3 regions of the Streptomyces sp. CMB-StM0423 genome follow, and region 2 is predicted to be linked to each of the others. Evidence: riboswitches for the same ligand, from Rfam matches in the RefSeq annotation. Region 2 holds a riboswitch; each other region holds the start of a gene.

Region 1 (7,129 bases), 1.3 Mb from region 2:
GTCGTCATCTCGTACCGCGCGATCGGGCGGGACGCCGGGCACCACGGGGCGGACGTGGACGCCTTCGACGTGACGCGGGCGACGCCGATCCGGCACATGACCTTCGGACACGGGCCGCACATCTGCCCCGGCGCGGCGCTGTCGCGGCTGGAGGCGGCGGTGGCGCTGCCGGCGCTCTTCGCCCGGTTCCCGGACCTGCGGGCGGCGGCACCGCTGGGGGAGCTGCGCAACTTGCCGGTGCTGACGCAGAACGACCTGGAGTCCTTCCCGGTACGCCTCACCTGACGCCTGACGCCTGACGCCTGACGCCTGACGCCTGACGCCTGACGCCTGACGCCTGACGCCTGACGCCTGACGCCCGGCGCCTGACGGCGGCTGACGGTTGACGTGCTGGCGCATGGCGGCCGGCGCCTGACCGCTGGCGCCTGGCGGGGCCCGGCGCCTGACGCCTGGCGTGCCGGCGGCGGCTGGCGCCCGGCGCCTGGCGATGCCTGACGGCTGACGCTTGACGGATAACGGCTGACAGATGGCGTCATTTGTCCGGGGGCGTGCGGGGCGCCGGGAGAGCCGGGGGGCGCGCGGGCGCCGCGCGCGCCGGAGCCGGGTGGCCCTATACCCGTTCGGCTGTACCCTCTGCGTGCGGTCCGCCGGTCCGCGACTCTTCTGCCCGTCCCACTCTGGCCCGCAATGACGCCTGAAACGCCTCCTGTAACCCGCCTGGGCCCCGCCCGGTCGCCGTCCCGCCCGGGACGCGGAACCCTGAGGGACGACGGTATGGGCCCGCTTGTCGGCCGCACGGGGAGGACAGCGCAGGAAGGGCAGCGCAGGAGAGGGCAGGTGCAGCCGGTGCGGGAGGACGGCGCGCAGGGCGCGGGGCACGACGAGGGCGATCCGCACGACCAGGAGCGCGCCTCGCACGAAGGCCGCGGCTCGCACGACGGCCGCACCTCGCACGAGGGCCGCGCCCCGCACGACGCAGAGCGTGGCTCGCGCGACGTGGAGCGTGGCTCGTACGGCGAGGGGCGCGGTCCGTACGAGAACGGGCGGGCCTACCGCGTCGGCGCCGACGCGCTGGACCTGGCGGCCCGGTCCCGTCGCCCCGACCCCACCGGCGGTGAGCGGCGGGTCCGCTGGGCGCTGCGGTGGCTGCCGGCGGCGCTGATCGTCGTGGGGGCGGTGTTCTTCTGGTTCACGCCGGAAGGGCTGAGGTCCTCGCCGATATTCGAGACCACCCCGCTGGTCGCCGCCGCGCTGCTCACCCTGCGCGGCACGGTCGCCGTCGCCGTCGCAGCCCTGGCCGTGGACGTCACGCTCGAAATCCTCAACGGCACCGCCACGAGGCCCAACGCGCTCACCCAGATGGTGTCGCAGGTGGTGCTCGGCGCCCTGGCGATCGGCATCAACCTCCTCATCCAGCGCAACTACCGCCGGCTGACCTCTGCCCGCCACGTCGCCGTCGCCGCGCAGCGCGCCGTGCTGCCGAACCCGCCGGACGGCTTCGGCACGCTGCGGGTCGCCGCCCGCTACCAGGCCGCGGACGCCGACGCCCGTATCGGCGGCGACCTCTACGCCGTGCAGGAGGGCCCGTACGGCGTGCGCTGCATCGTCGGCGACGTACGCGGCAAGGGGCTGGAGGCGGTGGAGTCCGTGGCGGTCGTCATCGGCGCCTTCCGGGAGGCGGCCGAGGAGGAGGCGGGGCTCGCGGGGATCGCGCGGCGGCTGGAACGCGCGCTGCAGCGCCAGGAGACGGGGCGCAGCGGCCTCGACCGGGTGGAGGGGTTCACGACCGCGGTGCTGGCGGAGGTCGACCGCGGGGGCGGCGCGCTGCGGCTGCTCAACCGCGGGCATCCGGCGCCCGTGCTGCTGGGGTCGGACGGCGCGGCACGCACGCTGCACCCGCACGAGCACGCGCTGCCGCTGGGCATGGGCGACCTGGGTACGTGGCCGGACGAGCTGATGGAGGTGGCGTTCCCGCCGGGCGCGGCGCTCGTCCTGTTCACGGACGGCGTGACCGAGGCGCGGAACAAGGCGGGCGTCTTCTACGACCCGCTGACCCGGCTGGACGGCCGGCTGTTCGACGGCCCGCACGAACTGCTGGACACCCTCCTGGACGACGTGACCCGTTATACGGGCGGAAGGGTCGCCGACGACATGGCGCTGTTCGCCCTCGCCCGCTTGCGTACGCCGTTCGGAGAGCCGCCGGACCCGGCCTCGCCTGTACACGCTCCGTAGCGGAACAGCGCCCCTCCGCATAACAACTGATGCACGATCAGCTAACGACCGGACTTCACTGCGCGTAATCAGGCCGTCAACTTGTCCGTTTCCGCTGGTGCATGCCCGGATCGTCCGCGGTAAAGCACAACTGAATAACGGGAACGACTTGGAATCGAACGCCGTCGTCCGCTAGCGTGCGGTAACGCAGCGCGGTCGTCACTGCCGTCGCAAGAGGCGGCACCGTGCGCCGTCGCCGAATCCCGCACGCGTCACAACTGCAGCAACGGCAACACCTAGGGAACCGGGGAACCACCACCTTGGGGTGAATCGGGCCAACCTCCGCGAGGAGGAGGCCCGTAGGAGACCTTCCTGCTCCGAACCCGTCAGCTAACCCGGTAGGCGAGAAGGAAGGAAAGGAGTACGCCTGCGTGGCGTCCTACAGGTCTGAGCCTGGCTACGGCCATGGCTATGACGATTACGGCTACGACGGTTATGCGTCCGGCGGCCACGCCCCCGAGGGGTATGCGCCCACCGGTTACGCCGCCGAAGAGCCGGTCGACGAAGTCCTCCCCGAGGACGGCCTTCCCTCCCGCGGCCGTCGGCGCCTTCCCCGGCAGCGCGGCGGCAGCATGGCGCGCAGCGGCGCCGTACTCGGCGTCGGCGTCTTCGCCGCCGTCGGCGCGGGCAGCATGGCCACCGCGCAGGAGAAGCCCCCGGTCGCGATATCCATGCCCGACCAGGTCGACACCGTTGCGAACCGGATAAGCGCCCAACTCCCGGATGCGGAGAGCCTGCCGGGCGTCGGCGACCTGATACCGAGCAAGGAGGAGCCCGCTTCCGACACGGTCGTCACCACGGCTCCGCTCACGCAGGTCAGCTACGCCAGCGACACCGACTCCGCGAACCAGCCCGCCGACTCCGGCGAGGCCCTGCGGGCGCGCATCCTGGAGCAGGCCGAGCAGCAGCAGGCGGAGGCCGACGCCTCTGCCCGCGCGGCCGCCGAGGCCGAGGCCGCCCAGCAGGCGGCCGAGGAGGCCGCCGAGGCGAAGGCGCAGGAAGAGGAGCGCCAGCGCCGCCTGGAGGAGGAGCGCCGCCGCAAGGCGGAGGAGGAGGCCCGCCGCAAGGCGGAGGAGGAGCGCCTCGCCAAGCTCGCCGCCAGCTACGTCGCCCCGGTCGCGAATTACACGCTCACCTCGACGTTCGGCGAGTCCGGTGACATGTGGGCCGCGGGCCACACGGGCCAGGACTTCGCCGCCTCCACCGGCACCCCGGTCAAGGCGGTGCACGGCGGCACGATCACCGAGGCCGGCTGGGCCGGCTCGTACGGCTACCGCATCGTCCTCACGCTCGAGGACGGCACCGAGGTCTGGTACTGCCATCTGTCCTCCATCATCCAGTCCTCGGGCGAGGTCACGACCGGCGACGTCATCGGGCGCGTAGGCGCCACGGGCAACGTCACCGGCCCGCACCTGCACCTTGAGGTACGACCCGGCGGCGGGGACGCAGTGGACCCCCTCGCCTGGCTGCGCAACAACGGCGCCCCGGTCTGACCCACCCGGCGGGCCCGGTGCCCCGGCCCCGGCGGCCGGGACCGGCACCCGCCGCACGGACCGCAAGCCCCCATAAACCCCTCTCCCACGTCTCCGGCGTGCCCGAACGCAACTTCCCCCGTGGCGTCCGAGCGCGCACCGAGACCGCCGGCGGCCCTGGTGGCCGACCCCCCGACACCAGGGCCGTCGGCCTTTTCCCGGGAGCTACTCCCCGGGCCCGCAGAGGCAGAACGGATGCCCGGCGGGATCGGCGAACACCGGACAACTGCCACCGGCTTCGGAGAGCCGCGTGGCCCCGAGCCGCAGCGCCAGCTCGCCCGCGGCGGTGGAGTCGTCGACGCCGAAGCAGATGTGCATCTGCTGGGGGTAGGTGCGATCGAGGTCGGGCCAGAGCGGCGGCCGGTAGCCGTCGACTTCCTCGAATGCCAGCCGTGGAAAGCTGTCTTCGTCCTTGGCGATCACCATCCAGTCGTCGCGGATGACCCGCATGCCGAGCAACTGCGTGTAGAAGTCGGCGAGCTGACGTGCGTCGGCGCAGTCGAGCACGATGTTCCTGACATAGGCGTCCATGGCGGCCACCCTGCCACGCACCGCGGACACCGCCGGGAAGCCGGCGGCGACTCAGGCAGCGGCGGTGGCGGAGGCGCCGGCAGCCGCGCTGACGACGGCACCGGCACTTGCTGCCGCACCGGCAACCGCATGAGCAGCCGCGGTGGCAGCCGCGGCAGCACCGACGGCGGCGCCACGGGACTCCCCGGCGGCGGCGGCTCCACGGGACCCTCCGGCGGCTGCAGTGCCACGGGACTCCCCGGCGGCGATTTCGCCCAGGGCGGCGCGGATGGTGTGGAGCATCCGCTGGGGCCGCTCGAAGACGTCGGCCGCGGTGAACCGCAGCATGCGCCGGACCTCGGGACAGCGCCCCAGGTCGTTGAAGCGCTCGACGTCGGCGAGATGAGCGGCCCGGCTGCCGTGGAAGCCGTAGCCCTCGATCTCGACGACGAGCCCCGCCGCCGGGAAGAAGAAGTCCACCCGTATCCGCCGGCCGTTGGGCGCGGTGAACGGCACTTGGCTGAGGGGCCGCAGCCCGGCGTCGTACATCCGCAGCCGCGCGATGGTCTCCGCGGGCGACCCGGAGCGCGGATCGACGAGCGCCAGCCGCTGCCGCGCCTGGACCACACCCCGCCGCTGCCCGATCCCGGCAAGGGCTTCGGAGACCGTATGCAGATCGGCCACCTGCTCCCGCCACCGCCGCGGCCATTCTCCGCCGGGCCCCAACGGCCGCCGGGTCAACGCCGACTCCACGGCCACCAGCGCGGCATCCCGCTCCGCCGTACGCAGCAGGTCGACGAGGGTCCGCGCGGCGTCGGTCACTCGCAGCCCGGCGACGGTGACGATCTCCTCGTCACCCACCGCGGTCCGATGCAGCACGCATCCCTCGGGCGCCCGCCCCCGCCCCCGCACGTGCGTGAACTCGGGCCGCACGGCGAGCACTTCGACCCCGAGCAGATGAGCCGCCGCACTGTGACTGACGACCAGTTCCGGCCGCCCGGCCTGCGCCACCCGCAACCGCAGCCGCAGATCACCAACCCGCCCCGGCTCCACCCACACCCCGGCCCGTACCTTCCGCCACCCCTCCTTCCGCAACCGCCGCACCAACACCCCGGACGACCACCCGGCCGCCAAAGCCTCGGCACAGACCAACACGCCACCGTTCCTAGCCGCCAACTCACCCAGCGACCCAAGTTCCCCCGTCATGCCCCCACCCTCTCGCGAATCCCCACCCCCCGCTTCCCCCTGTGGATAACTCTCGGACCAGGGACCTTCGGGCAGGTCAGAAGCGCTCGGCGAACTCCCCGGCCCGAACGCCCGCAACGAAGGCCCGCCACCCCGCGGCAGAGAACGCGAGGGCAGGTCCATCGGGATCCTTGCTATCCCGCACAGGAACAAGACCGGAGGCGGCAAGGGTCGGCGCCCACTCGACACAGCCGCCGCCATCACCGTTGCTACAGCTGGACTTGACCCAGCGGATCGTGCCCAGTGGGAGCGCCTCCTTCACGAAGGGTGTCAGCTTCGGGAGCGCCTATTGCTCTCTGCTTGTTGCGCCGCCAGTCGGCGCAAGACAGCGCGGTCAGCCTGCGGGATGGAGTCCAACAGGTCCATGAACCATGGTGCGATCCACGACGAGTTCCGGTGGAGCCACTCACCTGGCGGGAGGGCAGTACCGGGTACCCAGTTCTGGGAAGGCGGCTCGCTGCTTCGTGTGGCCGTAGCAATAGCTACAGACGGCTCCGTTTCTCCTACAGACCGCCGCCCGAGCTGAGCCGTCACCCCGATCAGCCACCACTGGAACAACCGACGGGACGGCGACGCTGAATCGAGAGCCGCACGCACGGTCGAGGAGACGAGTCCCACCGAATTGAACGCATCAAGCGCCAGTCCGTCCGGCGGTTCCAGGTGAGCTGCTGTCTCCTCCGTTACCAGCGGTGTGTCCGGGACCTTCTCCTCAAATGACTCTGACACCCGCTCGATCTCCGCGTACGTATCCGCAGCGAGCTCGGCGTCCAGGAACTCTCTGACGCCGCCGAAGAAGTGCGGTGGCGTCTCGACCCTCAAGTCCGCCTGTGCCCTCCGTCTCAGCTCGTCGACAAGACTCGGCCACGGACGGGAGCTGCTTGGGCCGGAGCCCTGCTCGTACCAGTCCTCCTTCGTGTCGTTCGATACAAACAGCACGCGGCGGCTGCCGACCGGGAGCTTCGTGGCATGCTCGACCAGTTCTTCCCAGAGGAGGAAGTCGCCAGCGGACTTGAGCGGCGTGTCCTTGCCAGAGTCAGAGAATCCGGGAGGGATCTTGTTCGGGAACCGGAAGGCGGTGGCCTCCTCTAGACGTCCGCGCACGACGCTGTCCTCCGGCTGCTGGCCGATGCCATCTCCGTAGAGCTTCGCGATGTGCACAAGGATGGGGTCCTCCGCATCGGCGGAACTTAGTGCTAGTCCGTGGTCTGCTTTGAGCATGTCCAGGTAGCGTTTGAACTCGTGCCGGTACACGTCGAGGTGCGCATCGACGCCAGAACCCGCGACGAGTGCGTCGAGCCCCGCTATCTCCTGGTGAGCCCGGGCGTACTTGTCGAGCTGGGCGCACACGACGTTCTTGGCGTCGACGATCGCTTTGCGGGCAGCCATGAGCTTCTTGTTGACGTCTGCGGCGGCATCGGAAAGGGCCCTCTTGCGGGACTCCAAAGTGCTGCGGCGGCCGCGGACGAACTCAAGACCGACCTGATAGGGCATCCACAGCCGTCCGGCAGTCTGTTCAAGCGCCGACAGAACTTCTGACCTGGAGGTCTCGGTGTATTCATACAGGCTCAGCA
Region 2 (7,129 bases):
GGGCACCCGGGGTGGCCTGGCCGCCGTCGCGGTCCGCCACATGCCTCCGCTCACCGACGCCGAGCGGGCCGCGGTGGAGCAGGTGCCCGACGACCAGCTCGAAATGAACCTCACCCTCCGGGCCGACTGCTGCGACAGCTGGACCGGATTCCTGGAGCAGCTCGCGCAGATCACGCACGCGACCATGTACTGCATGATGGAGGCCGCCAGCCGGCAGGAGGCTCCGCTGTCCACCGAGGACGTCGACCGCCTCGGCCCCGCGGCCTCCGCCCGCAAGCTGCTGAACCGGCGCCGGGAACTGCTCGGCCACAACCACGCCTGAGGCACCGGACATGCCCGAACTCGCCGGTCCGGTGTACGCGGCCGCGTGCGCCCTGTGGATCGCGCTGACCATGGTGTGCCAGACGCGGTCGCGGGTGGCCGCGAAGATCCGCAGGTACGACTTCCTCGCCATGATCCCGCGCTGGACCTTCTTCGCCCCGACTCCCGGCACCCAGGACTTCGTTCTGCTGCGCCGCTACCGCACGTCCGACGGCCGGCTGACCCGCTGGCGGGAGACGGGCGGCACCGCCGCCGCCGGCCGGCCCCTGTACGCCGTCTGGAATCCCGCCCGGCGCCACACCAAGGCCCTGCTCGACGCGTGCCAGAGCCTCCTGGAGCTGGCGTCCCAGGGCCCCCGGCCGGCGGAGATCGAGCTGACCGCGCCCTATCTCGCGCTCCTGGCCCACGTGTCGGCGCAGCCCTGTTCCGAGGAACCGCATGCCACCCAGTTCGCCCTCGTCATCCGGAAGAGCTCGGCCTTCGAAGGGGCCGCTCCCGCAGTGGCCTTCGTCTCCTCCCTGCACGCGGTCGACTGAGACTCCGCCCGGACTCGTGGAGCGGACCTCGTGAACGCCGACCTGGCGGTGCGCCTCACGCTGGCGATCGGCGGCGTGGGCGTGGCGATCTCCTCCTGGGAGTACCTCACCCGCCCCGCGCTGCTGGCCGACCACGCGATCGCCGGCTGGCCGGTCGGCCGGTCCTGCCGGCCGTACCGGCTGCGCCGCACCGCGGACCGGGCCGTCGACCTGCTGCTGCGGTACCCGAACGTCCTCGTCCTGGTGACGCTGCGGCTGGCGGCGGCGCTGGCGATCGTGATCGGCCGCCCGGTCCCGGCCGTCGTCTGCCTGGGCGTGCTCGCGGCGTCCTCGATCCTCCTCGGCGTGCGCTCCCCGTACGGCAGCGACGGCGCGGACCAGCTCTCGATGATCATCTTCGTGGCGGCGTTCTGCGCCGCGGCGATCGGCACCGGCGGCTCGCGGCACGTCTTCCTCTGGTTCGTGGCGGCCCAGGCGTGCTGCGCGTACTTCATCGCGGGCTTCGCCAAACTGGTCTCCCCGGTCTGGCGCAGCGGCCGCGCCCTCGGCGGCATCCTCGGCACCGCCACGTACGGCCACCGCCGCCTGGGCCCGGTCGTCGCCGCGCACCCCCGGGCGGCGTGGCTCGCGGGGTGGTGGGTGATCACGCTGGAATGCGCGTTCCCCCTGGTCCTGCTGGGCGACCCGCGCGTGACCTACGCGGTCCTGGGACTCACGCTGGCGATGCACCTCGGCATCCTGGCCTTCATGCGGCTGAACACCTTCCTCTGGGCGTTCACCGCGACCTATCCGAGCGTCATCTACTGCACGCTCCGCTGAGCCGCCAGGGCCCGCCGCGCGGCGGGCCCCGGCGGCACCGGGGGAGTGGATCCGGGTCAGGGCAGCAGCGACTCCCGCAGCACCCGGCCCTCGGACTGCGCGGGCGGGTCGACCCCGAGGAGCGCCGACATGGTCGCGGCCAGGTCGACGTGGCGCGGGTGCCGCGGCGGCCGTCCGCGCCGGATCCGGTGGCCGGCCAGGACGAGCGGGACCTTCGTCTCCGCGCGGCTGCCGTGGCGCCCGTCGAAGCCCTCGGCCGGCGGGGTGAAGGACAGCGCGTACGGCGCCGCCAGTTCGAGCACCAACTGGCCGTACTGCGGCGCCATCCGCAGCGCGGCCTGCTCCGCCTTGGTCAGCACCGCCGCGACGCCTTCGGTGTCCGCGAGCGCCGCGCGGGCACGGCCGACCGCGGCGGCGTCGGTGGCCGCCGCGCCCAGGAGGTGCACGGACGCGATGCTGCCGCCGGAGACCAGGACGGCATCGGTTCCCGGCGCCGGCCGGCCGCCGGACCCGATCACCTCGGGCGTGAAGCCCGCGGCGGTGAGGGCGGCGACCGCCTGGGCCGCCATCGGCGTGTTCCAGCCCGTCATGCCGTGGTCGCCGGTGACCACCCAGGTCGTCCGGCCGTAGAGATCCAGCTCCTTGACCGTCCGGATCAGCCGCCCGATCCCGGCATCGGTCTCGCGCAGGGTGTCGAGCATCCGGGGGTCGCCGGGTCCGAACGAGTGCCCGTCGCCGTCGAGGTCGCTGGAGTAGACCGCCAGGAAGTCCGGTCGCCGGGCGAGGGTCACCGTCGTGCCGCCGCTGTCGACGGGCTGCCCGGTGAGCATCGCGATCGCGTCGTCGACGCGCGCGCCGATGCGGCCGCCCGGCTGGGTGTAGAGGCCGTCGGGATCGCCGTAGGCCGTGCCCTTGTCCTGGAGGATGAACCACTGCGCGGACCCGATCCGGATGCCCTGCGGTCGCCACGCCTGGGCGAGCCCCTCGACCGCGCTGTCGCGGCTCTGGCCGCGGGCGACGCCGGCCGCCTCGTCGTAGTAGTAGGCGGCGTTGCGGGTGCGGTCCGGGTGGGCGCCGCAGGAGACCGCGGTCCACGACTGGTTGGTGATGCTGGCCATCACGCCGGTGCCGGTGGTCACCGAGCCGGCGCGCACCAGCGACATCAGGTGGGGCATCGGCGCGCGGCCGTCGAGGTAGTCGACGTCGAAGCCGTCGAGGGCGAGGAAGATCAGCAGGCCGCGCCTGCGGGCGGCGTGTGCGGGCACGGCGGCGAGGGGCGAGGCGAGCGCGCCGGCCACGGCGCCGGCGAGGACACCGCGTCGGGACAGAGAGGTGGCGGACATGGCGCGACCGTAGGAGCGGAACGCTCCCGGCCGGCGAGCACGGGGTGAACGGGCCGCGAATTCCCGCGTCCCGGCGTTCCGGACGCACTACGGGCGCCACCGCCGGAGCGGAGAGCGCCGGTGGGGGCACCGGCGCTCTCCGGTCTGTCAGTACGGCCCGTAGACGTTGTCGATCGACCCGTACCGGTCGGCCGCGTAGTTGCACGCGGCGGTGATGTTGGCGACCGGGTCGTAGCTGTCGGTCGACGTGCCCGGGACGTGGTACGCCTCGAAGGTGGGAGCGATGACCTGGAGCAGGCCCTTGGAGGGCGTGCCGTTCACGGCGTTGATATCCCAGTTGTTGATGGCCTGCGGGTCGCCCGCGGACTCCCGCATGATGTTGCGGTGAATACCGTCGTAGGTCCCGGGGATGCCGTGCTCGGCCATGACGTCGAGCGACTCCCGGATCCAGCCGTCGAGGTTGTCCGGGTAGCTCGTGACGGACGCGCTGGCGGTCTTCAGGCCAGACTCGGATTCCTTCGAGTCGCTCTTGTCGGCCTTGCCGCCGAGCGCGAGTTCAAGGCCGGGGAGGATGAAGTGCGGGTTGGCGCCGACGGCCTCGCGGTTGTCCTCGTACAGCTTCTTCCAGCCGCCGCGTACGGATTCCCTGTCGGCGATCTTCGCCAGGGAATCCCCGGCGACCACGGCGTACGTGGCCGCCGCCGCGCCGGCGGTCGCCGCGGCGGGGGCCTCGGCGCGTATGCCGGTCTGGGGGGCGGACGCGGGGACGGAGCCGGCCGCGGAGGCCGAGGACGCGCCGATCAGCGGAGCGGCGATCGCGACGCCGCTGACGCCGGCGAAAGTGATGCCGCGGCCGATCAGGCGCAGCTTGGGACGGCGATGCTTACCTTTTGCGGGCATGGGTGTTTCTCCTCAGCGCCTGCGAGGTGAGCTGTCGGGTTCGGGCTGGAGATGCCCGGCCGCACCAAGGTGCGACTTCACCCCAAGCCGTTCCGGAATCCGGACCGGCGACTTACCTATGGGTCCCCCGCTCCTGCCGTGTGTGAATAGGGAACGGTTTCCGGATGGCGGCAGGATTCGGCGTCCACCCGGCTGGCGGAGACTTAAGCATGTCTTTCCGGTCCGGACAAGCTGAGGAACTCGTCCGGTCGATACGGGGCCGGCTCCTGGACCGGATGAGTGCCGCCGCGGAATGGGGAGCGGGCCGCAACTCGCTTTCGGAATAAGGAAACTGTGAATTTCCGCCGCCGCCGCCCGCGGCCGAACGTGATTCGCGTCACCGGACACATGAGGTCCGATCGGTCAGAAGCGCGGGGCGATCGGGGGCGAATCCTTCAAATGGTACGTATCGCCCGTCAGGGAATATCCGACAAGTCCGTTTGTTCTTGACGGCCCGGCGCCGCGTTTGTGCGGCGGGAATTCACGAATCCGTAGCGGGGGAATCCGCTCGCCTGTGGGGACGGCGGGGCGTCAACTGGCCAAAGGAATTAACGTCTTCGGAGCCGCCGCCGAATTGCAGGCGGGGGCTGAGCAGTTGGCGCGTGGGGCGTGCAAGCCCCTCGCCAACTGCCTCAGCACTCCACCACGTTGACCGCGAGGCCGCCGCGGGCCGTTTCCTTGTACTTGACCTTCATGTCCGCGCCCGTCTCCTTCATCGTCTTGATGGCCTTGTCGAGGGAGACGAAGTGCTGGCCGTCGCCGCGCAGTGCCATGCGGGCCGCCGTGATGGCCTTGACCGCCGCCATGCCGTTGCGCTCGATGCACGGGATCTGGACCAGGCCGCCGATCGGGTCGCAGGTCAGCCCCAGGTTGTGCTCGATGCCGATCTCCGCGGCGTTCTCGACCTGTTCCGGGGTGCCGCCGAGGATCTCGGCGAGGCCGCCGGCGGCCATGGAGCAGGCGGAGCCCACCTCGCCCTGGCAGCCGACCTCCGCGCCGGAGATGGAGGCGTTCTCCTTGAAGAGCATGCCGATCGCGCCCGCCGCGAGGAGGAAGCGGACCGCGGTGTCGTCGTCCGCGCCGGGGACGAAGTCCACCGCGTAGTGGAGGACCGCGGGGATGATGCCCGCCGCGCCGTTGGTGGGGGCGGTGACGACGCGGCCGCCCGCGGCGTTCTCCTCGTTGACCGCCATCGCGTAGAGGGTGACCCACTCCATCGCGTGTGCCGCCGGGTCGCCCGCCGCGCGGAGCTGGCGGGCCTCGCCGGCGGCGCGGCGGCGGACCTTCAGGCCGCCCGGGAGGATGCCCTCGCGGCTGGTGCCGCGGGCGACGCACTCGCGCATGACCCGCCAGATCTCCAGCAGCCCGGCGCGGATCTCCGCCTCCGTGCGCCAGGCGCGCTCGTTCTCCAGCATCAGCGAGGAGAGCGACAGACCCGTCTCGCGGGTGCGGCGCAGCATCTCGTCCGCGGTACGGAACGGGTGCTTCAGCACGGTGTCGTCGAGCTTGATCCGGTCCTCGCCGACCGCCTCCTCGTCGACGACGAAGCCGCCGCCCACCGAGTAGTACGTCTTCTCCAGCAGCGTCCCGCCGTCCGCGTCGTACGCGGTCAGCGTCATGCCGTTCGCGTGGTACGGCAGCGAGCGGCGCCGGTGCAGGACGAGATCGGCGGCGGCGTCGAAGGGGATCTCGTGGTCGCGCCCTATCTCGGCGCCCAGCAGGTGCAGCCGCCCGGTGCCGCGGATCCGCTCCACCTCGCCCTCGGCCCACTCGATGTCGACGGTGCGCGGCGAGTGGCCCTCCAGGCCGAGGAGCACGGCCTTGGGGGTGCCGTGGCCGTGGCCGGTGGCGCCCAGGGAGCCGAAGAGTTCGGCGCGTACGGCGGCGGTGTGGGCCAGCAGGCCCTCGTTCTTCAGCCGGCGCGCGAACATCCGGGCAGCCCGCATCGGGCCGACCGTGTGCGAGCTCGACGGGCCGATGCCGATCGAGAAGAGGTCGAAGACGGAGATGGCCACTCGGGACTCCCTTGTCCTTGCGTGGGGCGTGCGCGTGCGTGGTGCGGGTGGTGACGGGTCGCGCGTACGGCCCCGGGGCCCGGCCGCCCGCCGCGTCGGAGCGGCGGGCGGCCGGGCCGTACGGGCTACAGGCCGGGGTACAGCGGGTGCTTCTGCGCCAGGGCGGTGACCCGGGCGGCGAGTGCGGCCGTCTTTGCCTCGTCGAAGCCCGGCTTGAGGGCTTCGGCGATGACGTCGGCGACCTCCTCGAAGTCCGCGGCGGTGAAGCCGCGGGTGGCCAGCGCGGGCGAGCCGATGCGCAGGCCGGAGGTGACCATGGGCGGGCGGGGGTCGTTCGGGACCGCGTTGCGGTTGACGGTGATGCCGGTCTCGTGGAGCCGGTCCTCGGCCTGCTGGCCGTCCAGCTCGGATTCGCGCAGGTCGACCAGGACCAGGTGGACGTCCGTACCGCCGGAGAGCACCGAGACGCCGGCCGCGCGGGCGTCGTCCCGCAGCAGCCGCTCGGCCAGGATCCGGGCGCCGTCCAGCGTGCGCTGCTGCCGCTCCCGGAACTCCTCCGACGCGGCGATCTTGAACGACACCGCCTTGGCCGCGATCACGTGCTCCAGCGGGCCGCCCTGCTGGCCGGGGAAGACCGCCGAGTTGATCTTCTTGGCGAGGGCCTGGCGGGAGAGGATGACCCCGCCGCGCGGGCCGCCGAGGGTCTTGTGCGTCGTGGTGGTGACGATGTCCGCGTACGGCACCGGGTTGGGGTGCAGGCCCGCGGCGACGAGACCGGCGAAGTGCGCCATGTCGACCATCAGCAGCGCGTCGACCTCGTCGGCGATCCGGCGGAAGCCGGCGAAGTCGAGCTGCCGGGGGTACGCCGACCAGCCCGCGATGATCAGCTTCGGCCGCCGCTCCTTGGCCAGCCGCTCGACCTCGGCCATGTCGACCTGGCCGGTCTCGGCGTCGACGTGGTAGGCGGCGACGTCGTACAGCTTGCCGGAGAAGTTGATCTTCATGCCGTGGGTCAGGTGCCCGCCGTGGGCCAGGTCCAGGCCCAGGATCGTGTCGCCGGGCTTGAGCACCGCGAACATCGCCGCCGCGTTCGCCGACGCGCCCGAGTGCGGCTGGACGTTCGCCGCCTCGGCGCCGAAGAGCGCCTTGACCCGCT
Region 3 (7,129 bases), 3.1 Mb from region 2:
CCTCCCCGGGCGGCAAGCGGTGGTCGGCCCCGGTCGCACCCTACGCGGTGCGGCCGGGGCCGGGGGCGTCCGACGCCGATGTCGTACGGGGTCGGTCCGTTCAGCCGTTCTTGTAGCGGGGGAAGGCGCTGCGGCCCGCGTACTCGGCGGCGTCGTCGAGGATCTCCTCGATGCGCAGGAGCTGGTTGTACTTGGCGACCCGCTCGGAGCGGGCGGGGGCGCCGGTCTTGATCTGGCCGCAGTTCGTGGCGACGGCCAGGTCGGCGATGGTGACGTCCTCGGTCTCGCCGGAGCGGTGGGACATCATGCACTTGAAGCCGTTGCGCTGGGCCAGCTCGACGGCGTCCAGGGTCTCGGTGAGCGAGCCGATCTGGTTCACCTTCACCAGCAGCGCGTTGGCCGAGCCCTCGTCGATGCCGCGCTGCAGCCGCTCGGGGTTGGTGACGAAGAGGTCGTCACCGACGATCTGCACCTTGTCGCCGAGGCGCTCGGTCAGCACGTGCCAGCCGGCCCAGTCGTCCTCGAACAGCGGGTCCTCGATGGACACCAGCGGGTAGTCCGCGACGAGCTGCTCGTAGTACTCCGTCATCTCGGCGGCGGAGCGGCCCTTGCCCTCGAAGACGTACACGCCGTCCTTGTAGAACTCGGAGGCGGCGACGTCGAGCGCGAGGGCGACGTCCTGGCCCGCGGTGTAGCCGGCCTTCTGGATCGCCTCGATGATGAGGTCCAGCGCGTCCCGGTTGGAGTCGAGGTTCGGCGCGAAGCCGCCCTCGTCGCCGAGGCCGGTGGACAGGCCGCGCTCCTTGAGGACGGCCTTGAGCTGGTGGTAGATCTCCGCGCCGCAGCGGACCGCCTCGGAGAACGACTCGGCGCCGATCGGCGCGATCATGAACTCCTGGATGTCCACGTTGGAGTCCGCGTGGCTGCCGCCGTTGAGGATGTTCATCATCGGCACGGGCAGCACGTGCGCGTTGGGGCCGCCGAGGTAGCGGAAGAGCGGCAGGTCGGACGCCTCGGAGGCGGCGTGCGCGACGGCGAGCGAGACGCCGAGGATGGCGTTGGCGCCGAGGGAGGACTTGTCGGGGGTGGCGTCGAGGTCGAACATCGCCTGGTCGATGAGGCGCTGCTCGGTGGCGTCGTAGCCGACGAGCTCGGGGCCGATCTGCTCGATGACGGCGAGCACGGCCTTCTCGACGCCCTTCCCGCCGTAGCGGGCCTTGTCCCCGTCGCGCAGCTCCAGGGCCTCGAAGGCGCCGGTGGAGGCGCCGGACGGAACGGCAGCACGGCCGGTGCTGCCGTCGTCGAGGCCGACCTCGACCTCGACCGTGGGGTTGCCGCGGGAGTCGAGAATCTCTCGGGCTACGACGACGTCGATGGACGGCACGGTGTCTCCTTCGGAGGGATTCGCTACGGGTTCCGCCCTGAGCCTAGCCGCCCCGGGTGACGGCCCCGGCGCGCACCCGGCCGCATTCCGCGGTACGAGACGGTTCGGGCCCGGGAGCGGGGACGGACCGCGGGACGCGGCGCGGGACGGGAGCCGCGGGGGCGGGGGCGGCGGGGACGGAGGCTGCGGGGACGGGAGCCGCGGGAGCGGGTGGCGTACGGCGTGGTCGTCCCGGCCCGCGCACCGGACGGGCCGGGACGGCCGCGCCGTACCGCGGCGGCGTGCCGGGCGGCCGGCGGGCCCAGGGAGCGGGCGGCGGCAGGAGCGGCAGGCAGCGGTGCACACGGCGCGGGCGGGCCGGCCCGTTCGTGGTCCGGTTCGGCCCGCCCGCGCACGGGGCTAGTTCACCTTCAGCTTCTGGCCCGGCCGGATCAGGTCCGGGTTCGCGCCGACGACCGGCTTGTTGTCCTCGTACAACTGCTGCCAGCTCTCCGCGCCGTGCCGCCGGGCGATGTCGTCGAGGGTGTCGCCCTCGCGGACCTCGTAGTAGAAGCCGCGGAAGACCGTGCGGGACTCCGGCTGCGTCTGCTCGGCGGCGCCGCGGGCCTCGGTGCCCTGCGGGGCCTCCTGCGGCGCCTGCTCCTGCGTCTGCGGGGCCGGCTGCGGCAGGGTCTCCGGTTGCTGCTGCTGTTGCTGCGGGGCCTCCTGCGGCGCCGGGGGGACGATCTGCCCGGCGGCCGGACTCCCCGCGGCCAGGCCCGCGCGTGGGCCGCAGTTGGGCCACGCGCCCGGGCCCTGCATGGACAGCAGCCGCTCCGCGACGGCGATCTGCTGCTGCTTCGACGCCAGGTCGGCGCGCGAGGCGAAGCTCCGGCCGCCGGCGGCTTCCCAGCTCGACTGGGAGAACTGGACGCCGCCGAAATAGCCGTTCCCGGTATTCGTCGCCCAATTTCCTCCGGACTCGCAGGCGGCTACCCGTTCCCACGTATCGATGGGCGCCGCGAACGCGTGCTGGGCGCCGAGCACCGGCAGCCCGATCGCTGTTCCGGTGGCGCCCACGAGGACGGCCATGCGGGAGTGTGCACCAAGGCGTGCCTGTGCGGCGGGGCGGCGGTGCTTACCCGTTCCGGCAGGAAGAAGCATGATGCTCTTTTCTCACCGACGCCTGCGAGGTGAGCTGTCGGGTGCGGGCTGTGAGTGCCCGGCCGTACGTCATACGTGCGGCTTGACCCCAAGCCGCCCGGTCCGCCTTCTCGTTGGACCGGAGCGGCGCTTACCGTGGGTCCCCCGCTCCTGTCAGCGGTGCTTCATGCACAGGTGGCCCGGGTGAACGCCGACAGGATTCGGCGTGAGGCGATCACCGGGGCTCGCGTTGGCGAGCAATGTGACGGTAAGCACATAGGCGTGTGCGATTCAAAGACCTCGGAAAATGCCACGCCCGGTTTTACGTCCGTCAGGTAGCCCGGTCAGCCGATTACGTCAAATATGACTAATACGCGCCGACTTCACCCGCCGGCTGTTCAGTTCCCGCTCAATTCGAGTTCCTGACCAGGCTTGATGGTGTCGGGGTCCTTACCGAGGGAGTTCTTGTTCCCGTCGTACAACTCGGACCATCCGCCCGACAGGGAATGCTCTCTGGCAATTTCCGAGAGGGTGTCACCCGGTCGGACGGTATAACTGCCGTCGCCCGCCGCGGCATCGCGTCCCGAGGCGTCGCCCTTGCGGTCCCCGCCGCGCTCGTCCGCGTCGCCGGGGATCTCAGCGATCCACTCGCGGCCCGGCTCGGGCAGCTCGGCCTCGTCGGGCGACTGGGAGGCGCCGGGGGTCTCGACGGCCTCGCGCGGGGCCTCGGGGGCGCCGGGCGAGGCCGGGGCCTCGGACGGGGTGGGGGTCGCGGAGGCGTTCGGGGCGCGGTGCCGGCCGGAGCCGTCGGCGGAGGTGGTGTCGTCGTCCCGGCCGGTCCCCTCGCCGGGGCCGCCGTCGTGCTCGCCCGGGTCCTGGCTGCCGCGGTGCTTGCCAGCGCCCTCGCCGGCCTTCCGGTCCTCGTCGCCGCTGTCCTTGCGGTCGCGCTTGTCCTCGCGGTCCGTACGCCGGTCCTCGTCCTGGCCCTGGGAGTCCTCGCCCGGGCTCGGGGCGAGGGTGGGCGGCGCCGTGGGCAGCAGCGGCAGCTCGGCGCCGGGGTCGACCTCCGGCACCTCGTCGTCGCCGTGCAGCCCGGCGTCCTGGGCGCACTCCGGCCACGCCTTGTCGGCGCCCATGCCGGCGAGGATGCGCTCGGCGACCGTGATCTGCTGCGCACGGCTGGCGAAGTCGGGCTGCGAGGCGAACTCCTCGCCGCCGTACTCCTGCCACATGTCCATCGTCAACTGCAGGCCGCCGTAGTACCCGTTGCCCTCGTCGGCGCTCCACAGCCCGCCGCTCTCGCACTCGGCGACCCGGTCCCACGTGCCGGCGTCGGCGGCGCTCGCGCCGCTCGCCCCCAGCAGCGGCAGGGCGAGACCCGCCCCGGTCGCACCGGCCGCGACGACGAACGCGGGGGCCTGGCGGGGACGTCGGTGGCGTCCGTTACCCGAGCGCATGCGAGTGCCTTTCGTTCCCTGTGTGTTCGAGCCAGTGGCCGAACTTAATACCGAACTACCTCCGATCACAAGTTGATCGCCTGATAGTCACGCGCAGATCACAGAGAAGGGCCGAAGTGCACCGGCAGCGTCCGCAGGCCCCGCATGATGAGCCCGCCGCGCCACCGCAATTCGGACGTCTCGCCCGCCAGCCGCAGGTCGGGAAGGCGGCGCAGCAAGGTACCCAGGGCGGTCTGCGCCTCCAGCCTGGCGAGGGGTGCGCCGAGGCAGTAGTGGATGCCGTGGCCGTAGCCCACGTGCTGATTGTCACGCCGGGACAGGTCCAGGGTGTCGGGTTCCGCGAAGCGCGCGGGGTCGCGGTCGGCGGCGGCCAGCACGACGAGCACCGGGTCGCCCACGGCGACGCGCTGCCCGCCGATCTGCAGCGGCTCGGTGGCGAACCGCCACGTCGCCAGCTCCACCGGGCCGTCGTAGCGCAGCAGTTCCTCCACCGCGGAGGGCAGCAGCGCGGGATCCGCGGCCAGCCGGGCGCGCTCGGCGGGGTGGGTGAGGAGGGCGTACGTGCCGTTGCCGATCAGGTTGACGGTGGTCTCGAAGCCGGCGAACAGCAGGATGAACGCCATGGCGGCGGCCTCGTTCTCCGTCAGCTTCTCGCCCTCGTCGGAGGCGCGGATGAGGCCGGAGATCAGGTCGTCGTCCGCGGCGTCGCCGCCGCCGAGCGCCGCGCGCTTGCGGTGGATCAGCTCGGCGAGGTAGGCGCGCATCTTCTTCACCGCGCGCGCGACGCCGCCGCGCGGGCCCTTGCCGTGGTGGATCATCACGGCGGCCCAGTCGCGGAAGTCGTCCTGGTCCTCCGCGGGGACGCCGAGGAGGTCGCAGATGGCGTAGATCGGCAGCGGGAAGGCGAACTCGTGGATGAGGTCGGCCTCGCCGCGGTCCGCGAAGCCGTCGATGAGGCGGTCGGTCAGCTCCTGCACGCGGGGCGCGAAGGCGGCGACGCGGCGGGGCGTGAACGCCTTGGAGACCAGCCTGCGCAGCCGGGTGTGGTCGGGCGGGTCGATGTTGAGCAGGTGGGTCATGAGGCCGGCGCTGCGCTCGCCGGGGATGCCGGTCTTGTCGCTGTGGTGGTGCGCGGGGTTCTTGGACAGCCGGGGGTCGGCGAGGGCCTGGCGGGCGTCGGCATAGCGGGTGACGAGCCAGGCGTCGACGCCGCTGGGCACGGTGGTGCGGTGGACGGGCGTGTGGGTGCGCAGCCAGGCGTACGCGGGATAGGGGTCGGTGGCGAACTCCCCACTGAAGAGCGCGGGCTCGGGCCCGTCGCCCGCGGGCGGACCGGCCACGTCAGCGCGCGCCGGAGGACCCGGCGGCGGACGGCCCGTCGGAGGCGCCGGAGTCCTCCGGAGCCCTGCCGTTCGTGCCGGGCGGGGTTTCCGGCCTTGCGGCGTCGTACGTGCCGGTGCCGCCGCCCCCGGCGGCCTGCTCCGCCGCGCCCGCCTGCTCCGCCGCGAGGATCGCCTCGCGGTACGTGCGCGCCGCGGCCCGCAGCGCCGTCTCCGGCTCCACGCCCTGCGCCTCGGCCCGCAGCGCCAGCGCGAGCAGTTCGGCGCCGAACCCGTCCACCGGATCGCCCGCCGGCGCGGTCGCGCCACGGCCCTCCCGTACGGCGGCCCCGTCCCTGCGAACGCCGTTCCCCGCGGCCGCGGGAGCCCCGTTCCCGAGCCCGGCCCGTGCCCCGCCGGGCACCTGCACCGCCAGGCCCGCCGTGCGGGCGCGCCCGGCCAGCTTCGCCACCAGCGACAGCGCCGACTGCGCCAGCGGCACGCCCTCCGTGACCGACGTACGCCGCTTCTCTATGGCCTTCTCGCGCAGCCAGTGCGCCTTGACGTCCGCCGGGGTCTCGGCCACCGCGTCGCCGAAGACGTGCGGATGGCGGCGGACCAGCTTCTCCACGAGCGTGCCCGCCACGTCGTCGATGGAGAAGGGCTCCTCGGGGTCCTCCTCCGCGATCCTGGCGTGGAAGACGACCTGGAGCAGCACGTCCCCCAGCTCCTCGCGGACAGCCTGCAAGTCGCCGGACTCGATCTCCTCGACCAGCTCGTAGACCTCTTCCAGGCTGTGCGCCGCCAGGCCCGCGCTGGTCTGCCCGCTGCTCCAGGGGCACTCGCGCCGGATCCGGTCCATCACCTCGACCACGTCGATCAGCCGGGCGCCCGGCACGTCGTACGAACCGGGGAGCAGCTCCAGCGACGGCATCTCCACCCGCCCCGAGCCCGCCAGCCGCGCCAGGCCGTCCGTCAGCCCGGGCTCGCCGTCCGCCGCGGCGACCACGACGACGGTGGCGCCCTCGGCGCAGGCGTCGACCAGCTCGCGGGCGTCGGGCACGGCGGTCTCCACCTCGACGCCCGACTCCCGCAGATACGGCACCTGCGGATGCGCGGCGTCGGCGCACAGCACGCGGTCGGCGCCGCGCAGCGCCTCCCACGCGGGCCAGGACAGCAGCCCGGGGGCGATGCGGTGGGTGGTGGTCAGCAGGACGATTCGGCCGGTCACGTCCCCGACCGTAACGGACACCGCCGACAGCCCGGCACCGGCGGCCGCGGAACGACGGGCCCAAGCCCGCCGCCCGCTCACTGCTGCGGGCCGGCGTCGCCCTCGGCGGTGGCGCTGACCTGCTTGATCCACGGGGTGTCGGCCTGCCCCAGCCGCACCTGCTCGTTGTCCCACGTGCCGAACCGCGGGCTGACGTCGATGCCCAGGTCCTTCGACGCCTCGACCAGCACCCCGCCGAGCCGCGCCTGGCCCTCCTGCGTCTGCGGGTTGATGCCCAGCTTCTCCACCAGCCCCTGCACCATGAGCTGCTGCTTGTAGTGCGTGTCCAGGCCCTCCGGCGGGATGCTGAACTGCTGGACGTACATGGTCTCGAGCTGCTTCTCGCCGCCGACGGACTGCGCCTCGGCCTGGCGCGTGCGCTGCACCTCGCTGCGGGGGACGGTCACGCCGTGGCTCTCCGCGGCCTGCTCGATGACCCGGCCCTGGAGCATCGTGTTCAGCGTGTCCACGCTGAGGTCGCCGCTCTGGTCGATCATCTCGGCGGCCTGGGGGCTGTCGTTCTGCGCATCGCGCACCTCGGCGACCCGGTTCTGCAACTGCGAGACCGTGATGCGCT

The links. A riboswitch is a leader RNA that binds a small molecule or an ion and turns the genes downstream of it on or off. The one in region 2 is predicted to bind cyclic di-AMP.
Region 1: another riboswitch for cyclic di-AMP. It lies ahead of CXR04_RS14865 (M23 family metallopeptidase); the one in region 2 lies ahead of CXR04_RS08870 (transglycosylase SLT domain-containing protein).
Region 3: another riboswitch for cyclic di-AMP. It lies ahead of CXR04_RS22900 (LysM peptidoglycan-binding domain-containing protein); the one in region 2 lies ahead of CXR04_RS08870 (transglycosylase SLT domain-containing protein).

What each region holds. Positions count from the first base shown of each region.
Region 1 covers NZ_CP025407.1:3,457,244-3,464,372, reverse strand. The annotation lists gene CXR04_RS14875 (cytochrome P450 family protein) at 1-285, shown strand, start outside; gene CXR04_RS14870 (PP2C family protein-serine/threonine phosphatase) at 997-2,232, shown strand; cyclic di-AMP (ydaO/yuaA leader) riboswitch at 2,489-2,631, shown strand; gene CXR04_RS14865 (M23 family metallopeptidase) at 2,643-3,764, shown strand; gene CXR04_RS14860 (VOC family protein) at 3,969-4,334, opposite strand; gene CXR04_RS14855 (endonuclease domain-containing protein) at 4,386-5,417, opposite strand; gene CXR04_RS14850 (DUF397 domain-containing protein) at 5,596-5,820, opposite strand; gene CXR04_RS14845 (PIN-like domain-containing protein) at 5,829-7,129, opposite strand, start outside.
Region 2 covers NZ_CP025407.1:2,128,317-2,135,445, reverse strand. The annotation lists gene CXR04_RS08890 (hypothetical protein) at 1-322, shown strand, start outside; gene CXR04_RS08885 (hypothetical protein) at 333-857, shown strand; gene CXR04_RS08880 (hypothetical protein) at 888-1,676, shown strand; gene CXR04_RS08875 (alkaline phosphatase family protein) at 1,733-3,019, opposite strand; gene CXR04_RS08870 (transglycosylase SLT domain-containing protein) at 3,167-3,919, opposite strand; cyclic di-AMP (ydaO/yuaA leader) riboswitch at 3,921-4,082, opposite strand; gene CXR04_RS08865 (L-serine ammonia-lyase) at 4,591-5,973, opposite strand; gene glyA (serine hydroxymethyltransferase) at 6,099-7,129, opposite strand, start outside.
Region 3 covers NZ_CP025407.1:5,238,232-5,245,360, reverse strand. The annotation lists gene eno (phosphopyruvate hydratase) at 101-1,384, opposite strand; gene CXR04_RS22900 (LysM peptidoglycan-binding domain-containing protein) at 1,784-2,455, opposite strand; cyclic di-AMP (ydaO/yuaA leader) riboswitch at 2,532-2,696, opposite strand; gene CXR04_RS22895 (LysM peptidoglycan-binding domain-containing protein) at 2,905-3,963, opposite strand; gene CXR04_RS22890 (cytochrome P450 family protein) at 4,062-5,303, opposite strand; gene CXR04_RS22880 (MazG family protein) at 5,305-6,513, opposite strand; gene CXR04_RS22875 (SurA N-terminal domain-containing protein) at 6,591-7,129, opposite strand, start outside.